One region of the Shewanella sp. SR43-8 genome, then DNA from elsewhere that is predicted to be linked to it. Evidence: predicted binding sites of a transcription regulator. Region 1 holds the regulator's gene; the other holds the start of a gene.
What was found. The regulator ArgR, encoded in region 1, controls arginine synthesis, uptake and breakdown. The targets are predictions, from matches to a motif close to ANTGAATANNTATTCANT.
Positions count from the first base shown of each region.

Region 2: a site for ArgR is predicted at 2,753-2,770, ahead of H5114_RS01865 (YjiH family protein). Genes of this name have one in related genera too.

Region 1 covers NZ_JACJDX010000003.1:37,241-41,183, forward strand. The annotation lists gene H5114_RS04300 (GNAT family N-acetyltransferase) at 1-162, shown strand, start outside; gene H5114_RS04305 (hypothetical protein) at 231-587, opposite strand; gene H5114_RS04310 (GNAT family N-acetyltransferase) at 633-1,190, opposite strand; gene H5114_RS04315 (hypothetical protein) at 1,194-1,412, opposite strand; gene H5114_RS04320 (META domain-containing protein) at 1,535-1,960, shown strand; gene argR (transcriptional regulator ArgR) at 2,127-2,597, shown strand; gene H5114_RS04330 (Dyp-type peroxidase) at 2,658-3,596, opposite strand.
Region 2 covers NZ_JACJDX010000001.1:440,302-444,244, reverse strand. The annotation lists gene radA (DNA repair protein RadA) at 1-622, shown strand, start outside; gene H5114_RS01870 (PilZ domain-containing protein) at 708-1,073, opposite strand; gene H5114_RS01865 (YjiH family protein) at 1,232-2,509, opposite strand; gene H5114_RS01860 (U32 family peptidase) at 2,946-3,893, opposite strand; gene H5114_RS01855 (peptidase U32 family protein) at 3,903-3,943, opposite strand, start outside.

The sequences.
Region 1 (3,943 bases):
GCTCACCCATGGTTAATAGGCTTATATCAACAGCAGCACTTTGTGGCGATAGAACCGCGGCAAATATCGCAGTTACCAGCAGAAATCACCCAATTATACTATCGTCACCACTCTGAAGAACGACCACTGGTACTGATGCAGTTAAATAAACCTGAGCAATAATGCACATCAATGATTTAGCGAAATCATCCTAATGCGTAAACATAAATGAAGATAGTATAATAAATAGGTTAACAATGATCGAAGTGCGCACTTTCAATGCACATAAATGACACTTGCTGCATACTCATTATTGGCACATCTTTGACACTAATTGATGCCATATTGATCTGCTCAATTTGAGTAAATAAGGCTATTGCAGCATGATAGTCATTGGTTACACCACAAAATACCCATCTATCATGCCAGCGCACAAAATATCCTGATTGCTGCACTTGTAGATTATCCTTACTGTGCACACTTGCTTCAATGCAATCATATGATTCATTTGCCTCAGCCAATACCGCGGCAATCAGCTTCATGTTGTCAAATGCTGATAATCTTAAACCAAGGTAAGGTGAAAAAAGGGTTTCAAAGTCAGTACTCATTATATTCCTAATTAATAACCACTTTATTCACGCACCAAGACATAGTTAGCTGATGACATCAGCTGTAGAGGTGGCCAATAAACAATAATCACGTTGTTCAAAACGAAATTGATCAATCTGTGTCATCGCAGCTTTTTGTTGATGTGCCGCTAAAGAGCGAGCATTGTCTGCAGCAACATAGGTCACCATAAATGGAAAGCTAGTGTTTACTTGTTTTTTTAACTCACTCACTAACGCCGCAAACACGCCTTGGCCACGTTTTGACTCTTGGATCCAAACCGGCCCATATTGACACGAATTGGTCGTCGATAAAGCTTGCCCAGCCAACTCAGCGAACTTAATCTTTTGAATAATATGGCGATACAATGGTTGCGCGGAAAAAAATGACCATCTTGCGGCCATCACATAACCAATAATTTGCCCTTGCTCTTCTGCCACCATAAACCAATGTTGATTAATTAGCTGACCCACCTCACTTTTGGTGAATGAATGAGCATGTAATTGGTTATCTGAACCAGACAACTCATCATCTACATGAGCACGCTCTAACTGCACAATGGCAGTAACATCGGTGAATAACGCCTTACGGATAATAAATGACAATGATTATTCCTTTGGATCTGAATAGGGAGGTTGCTTCTTAGCCCATTCTATCACTAGCGCAACAGGCAGCGGAGACATAATTAATGTTCCTACGCCAATGAGCAATGCAATCACCAACATACCACTAACTTGCTGACCTATATCGCTTTGCCAATATAAGCCTACGCCCACCAGCAACATAATTAAGCCGATGATATGCAACACTTTGACTAATTTAATCATTTGACTCTCTTTAGTTCGTTAAATAATGTTCATTAATCCAAAAACTGACAATTATTTACTCTTTTATTAATGCTCAAGTAGTAGAATAGCGCCAATTTTTTCGTATTTGGAACCCTCTCAGCATGATAAAGCATATTCTCGGCGCCGCAGTTATAGTTATAGGCCTTAGTGCTTGCCAAAGTCCATCGGCCACTGTCTCAAATGAACAATTAATTGGTACTTGGCATGTCGACACCGTCCTCGACACTCCAACCATTAATAATAGTCCTGCAACGTTAGTTTTTGCCGCAGATGGCGAGTTAACAGGTAACAACAGTTGTAATCAGTTTTTTGGCAGTTATGCCCAGCAAGGTAACTTTTTACAGCTGGCACCAGCAGGCACTACCATGAAAGCCTGCGTTGACAGCTTTATGAGCCAAGAAGCCGAGTTGATGCAAGCTATTTCATTAGTACAACAAATTGATTTCTCAAAAGGAAAACTTAATCTATTGTCAGAAAAGGGTGATACTCTATTGGTACTGACAAGACAATCATCGCCATTATCTTAATCATTTATTGCTTAAATGAGTCACAGAACTAACACAAGTGTCAGCTTAAAGTTCCACTACAAAATGAATTTTTATTCAATAAATTTGATTTTTTCTTGACTTAATAAGTCAATCTATTCAAAATGTGCTAGATTTTTGAATAACAAATATAAGATGAAATATCATTATGCCAGCGACAAGAAATCAGGATGAGCTCGTACGAACTTTTAAATCGATTCTCAAAGAAGAACGTTTTGGAAGCCAGAGCGAGATTGTTAATGCGCTTCAAACCGAAGGATTCGGTAATATTAATCAATCTAAAGTATCGCGTATGCTCAGCAAATTTGGTGCTGTTCGTACTCGTAACGCCAAGCAAGAGATGGTCTATTGCCTGCCTGCAGAGCTAGGCGTTCCAACTGCGGGTAGCCCAGTTAAGAATTTAGTGCTAGATGTTGATCATAACCAAGCCATGATAGTGGTAAGAACCAGTCCAGGTGCAGCACAATTAATTGCTCGTTTGCTGGATTCAATAGGTAAACCTGAAGGGATATTAGGTACCATTGCTGGCGATGATACGATTTTCATTTGCCCTGCAAGTATAAAAACTATTGATGATACCTTAGAGACCGTTAGATCTTTATTCAATTATAGTGAATAAAATATCACTATAAAAAAAGCAATGCCATGGCATTGCTTTTTTTTTGCTTAACGCGGGTGGTTACGCATCATCGAATTGGGTTAAAAAATCTAATGATGGCACAAAGAATGATGATCCGGTCAACGCTTTGGTAAACAACATTAAATGATCATGATTTCCATGGCCATCACCGTGAACCATACTGCGAAGCATTTGTTCAAAATGTTCTGGAGTGCGGCACACAGAAATAAAAATCAGCCCTTGCTCTCGAATCGAACCATAAGGCATGCTTTGACGCAGGATTTCTAATGAATTACCTTGCGCATCTTTTAAATTAACTCGCTTGGTATGACTGGTTAATGGCTTATCTTCCGACTCATATTCAATATCATCAACTTTAGTTCGACCAAAAATATCTTCTTGTTTTTTCAGTGGTAAACGATGCCATTTACTTAAGTTATGCATGTATTTTTGTACATGAACATAACTACCAGAGGCAAACGCTTTATCTTCATTACCAACCAATGCAACCTCTTGACGATGGCGCCCCTTAGGGTTTTCGGTACCATCAACAAAACCGGTTAAATCACGGCTGTCCATAAAACGGAAACCACGCTCTTCATCAACTAGCTCAACCAAATCTTCAAACATTTGATTAATCTCATTTGCGACAAGATGTAAAATATCGTAACGGTCACAACGAATATGAATAAACAGATCATATTCCATTGCAGGTGCATCACGAATACCTTCATTCATAGCCGGAAAAGGTTTTAATAATGCTGGGCGCGCATCAGGATAAAAGGTATCCCAAAAATTAGCACCAATACCGACAAAGCCATTAAAAGCACTGTCTGCATATTGATCTGTGAGCTCATAGATGTATTGCGCCACATTAGCAATAGATGGACGTAACTGATCTTCAACACCATCATTGGCATTAAACATCAGGTACACACTGTGTAAATTACCTTCTGCGCAAATCCCTAACTGTTCACGAGGCATAGCTTGGTTATCCATATTAACTTGATCCACCTTAATACTAAATGTCGGCCTAAATGGTGATAATTTAACGCATTGAACTCATTAGAGAGCGATTCACATATCGTCTTAGTTTAGCTAATGATTAACTAACAATGAGCTTATCTTAATCAAATATAAATTACTTGAAGTGTACTCACATTTAGCTGATTTGTTTCACCTATTGCACTCATATTCTCTCAAGTAAAAGATTGAACAGCTGTTTTAATAGATGGCTCACTCAACTCAAGTTATAGGATATTCTTCGTTAGCCGAAATCATAATATTGAGCTTATTGACTCTCAAACTTGTCATTTATTTGATTAACAGACCCACACTTTTATGAC
Region 2 (3,943 bases), on a different contig from region 1:
GCGCGCCAATAAAAACCGTTTTGGTGATGTTGATACCGTGGGCATATTCCGCATGAGCGAACGCGGTATGGTGAGCGTAGATAATCCCAGTGAGATATTCTTATCGGGTTCTACTACAGAGTCACCTGGCTCGACTATTACCTGTATTCGTAAAGGTAACCGTAATTTACTATTAGAAATCCAATGTTTAACAACTGAAACTGAATCAGAATTTCCCCAGCGTGTATGTGTGGGGTTAAACATGAATCGGATTAAAATGTTAACCGGTATTTTGCGTAAACATACTAAAACCAAAATATTCCACGACACATTTTTTAATATCGTTGGTGGGTTAAAAATTGATGAGTCAGAAACCTGTATCGATTTAGCGCTAGTGACAGCATTATTGAGCAGTTTAAATGACTTTGTGGTGCCAAGAACCACTTGTATTATGGGTGAGTTGAGCTTGAATGGTGATGTGCGCCCAATTGATAGCGGAGTGCCCAGAGTGAGAGAAGCTGCGCAGCATGGTTTTACGGAGATTTTTATTCCATTTCGTAATTATCATAAAACCATGGAAGGGCTCGGCGCAAAAATCATCCCAGTTAAAACTATCCATGAGTTACTTGAGCTGATTAATTAGTTTTCGAGTGATACAGCGGACTATTGGTATAAAAAAGGTAAGTCATTGGCTTACCTTTTTTACATCTCATGGTTTATCTGCAAGCTTAAGGAACTGGTGTGATTAACGAGGTAAGCTCACGATCTAATAATTCTGCATCGCCCATATTGAGTTCGATAATACGGCGCAGATGAGTAATGCTGTCAACATCAATATGAGTGCATTTTAAGCCAAGATGTTCTGGGGTCTTATGAACAATTTCCGCCTCCATGTGCAGTTCAATATCAGAATCGGCTAACACAAACGCTAAGGTTAAAATGGTATGTAGCTGACCAGTATAACCTGCTGGCAGTTCTACTAGAGCGCCATTGAGACTTAAATCTAAAATTTTAGTGCGCCAAGTTTGTTCTGTTTGCGCAAGATGCGCACTGGCTGCAAATAAAATACGAGAAAATTTACGTCTGTTGTCCATGGTTCACCCTTAGTCATCAATATGGCTATGGTACATAGCCAATGCTTATTTGTTAAGCATACTCGATTTATCTCGGTTACGCAGAGAATATTTTGTATAAAAAAGGAGCGCAATGCGCTCCTGAGTTGATATTAAGATGTTATGTTTAGTTACGCCTACTAAATCAGTAAATGGCCCATTAATGCAATAATAGGAAGCGTTACTAATGTCCGTAGGATAAAGATAACGAACAACTCAAAAAAGTTCACCGGAATTTTACTACCAATCAAAAGAGCACCCACTTCACTCATATAAATAAGCTGAGTGACAGATAATGCCGCAATGACAAAACGGGTTAAGTCAGACTCAATAGAGCTGGCCAATATAGATGGAATAAACATATCGGCAAATCCTACCACAATTGTTTTTGAGGCTTCAGTGGCTTCAGGAATATGCAGTAGCTCTAACAGTGGAATAAATGGCATACCTAAGTAGTTAAAAATTGGTGTATGTTCAGCGAGCACTAACGCTACGGTACCAATAGCCATAACGACTGGAATTACCCCAAAAATCATATCAACAACGTTTTTAATCCCTTCTGTTAGGACATGTTTAATGCCACCAGCAGAGGATGCTCGCTGCATTGCTTGTTCAAATCCCCATGAAAAGACACCGTGACTGGCAGGAATTGTTTCATCATCTTCATGGCGTGGGGTGTCGTCGATATACAGATCTTTTTTCCATGATAACGGCGGTAATTTCGGCACTATGATAGCGGCGACAAATCCTGCCAAACACACAGTGAGATAGAATGGTACAAACAAGTGCTCAAGTTTTACTTGCGATATAACCACTAGACTGAAAGTTATCGATACCGCTGAAAAAGTGGTACCAATAACGGCTGCTTCTCGTGCCGTGTAAAAACGGGTTTCGTATTGTTTGGTGGTCATTAAAATACCCACACTGCCATCACCTAACCAGGATGCCATACAGTCAATCGCACTGCGTCCGGGTAAATTGAATATTGGACGCATCACTTTGGTTAATAACGTGCCAAAAAACTCCAATAAACCAAAATTGAGTAATAGCGGCAATAACATGCCTGCAAAAATAAACACTGAAAATAGTACTGGCACTAAATCATTTAAGACTAAACCACCCGTTGCCGATGAAGTAATCGCATCAGGTCCCATCTGCAAATAAACCATGACAATAAAGACCGCGCCTAATATTCGCACGGCTAACCAAAATAAATTTACTTTTAATAAGGTGCGTAAAAAAATATTTTTACGCACAAATTTAGGATTAGTAAGCTGGGTGAGCAATGAGGCTATTGCCATAAATACAACGATGCAGGTCACAATAAGCTGAATCGAACTGCCCATTTGGTTTTGCAATGCTTTTGAAATGATTGCAATTGGGATGGTAATCGAACCATTGACAGTGATAGGCGTCATAAACAGTAACAAACCAATCAGTGACGGAATGATAAAGGTAAGAATTGTTTTAATGTTATGTTTTTTGTGTGTCACGTTAAATACACCTTACGTATTTGCTGTAAGTTGGCCAGCTTGGCTATCCAACTGTTTCTTATGGACAGAGATTGAATGTCCATTCAGTTGTGTTTTTTGGGTAGGCAAGGTTACCCCCTTCTTTGCTGTATGTAAAATGATAACTTAATCGAATAGATATTAGTTAAATATGAGTAGATATTTACTTTGCGGGAATGATGTTGTACATGATAAATAACTAATATAATCATTTGGTTAATGATTTGTTTCTGGAGTGTTTCAGCTTTGAGTGTGTGAGTTTTTAAGTCGCTTGTATGCCATTAATGAACATGAATATTATCATTGTTATGAGTGGTTGCATTAATGGCAATCGGCTGAGTTTTTATGACGGAAACACAGTTTCTTGGTTCTCTTGGCGATAGTCCATGCCCGGCAATCCGAACCAGTAACCATTGCAATGATGATGAATGATTGCAGTATGCTGCTTGTGATTAAATTGTTGATTGAATAGTTCTTCAGTATTAAATGGGTCGTTTGTTACCTGTTGTAGTGCGCTGGCAAGCTCAGAACCCAAGTCAATATCGGTTAATTTGTTGGGTGAAATCCGCCAATAGTCCACTCCCATGGTGATCATCTGGGGAATTTGGTTAATCAGATTTATTTGCGCCGCTGATTGAGTTTGAATGCCATTTAAGCGTAATAAGGGCTGCGACTCTTGAGTTTGAGCCAATAAACCTTTGCTGTGGCGTTGGCAAATCGTTTGGCATTTATCTTTCGGTAATTGGTAATGCTTAGCGGTAAAGCAGCGCGCTGAAAGAGCTAGCGGCATATAGCCGTGGCCGAGCACTTCAATTTCAAACTTGGGTTTATCACCTTGATTGATGATACGACTTAACCACTGTTGAGATAACTCACATGGCATAACAAAGCGGAACATGCCTTTTTTATGCAGTAAATCCAGACTGGCCCGATTGTAATTATTAATCATTGGTCCGCACACAAAAGGAACTTTGGCTTGCTGTGCATAATGTACTGCCGCCATATCATTAGCTTCAATACTAAAGTCACCATTCTCAATCGCTTTTTTTAATTCATTGAGCTCTGATTGTGCTTCTATTAGTGCCATGGTCGATAACACCACATGTTTACCATAAGACTTAAGCATATTCGCCAGATCAAGATAGTCGTTAAACTTGAGTTCGCGGCGACGACTGCACACGGTTTCACCTAAGTAAACAGTATCAATATGACTTAATGCCACTTGTTGATAGAAAAGCTCAACGTCAGGTTTTGACCAGCAGTAGCTAATTGGAGCAAGAGATATTTTCATTCTGTAACCTTATTGCCATTGACGCTGATAAGCGCCCAATGTGGTGATTT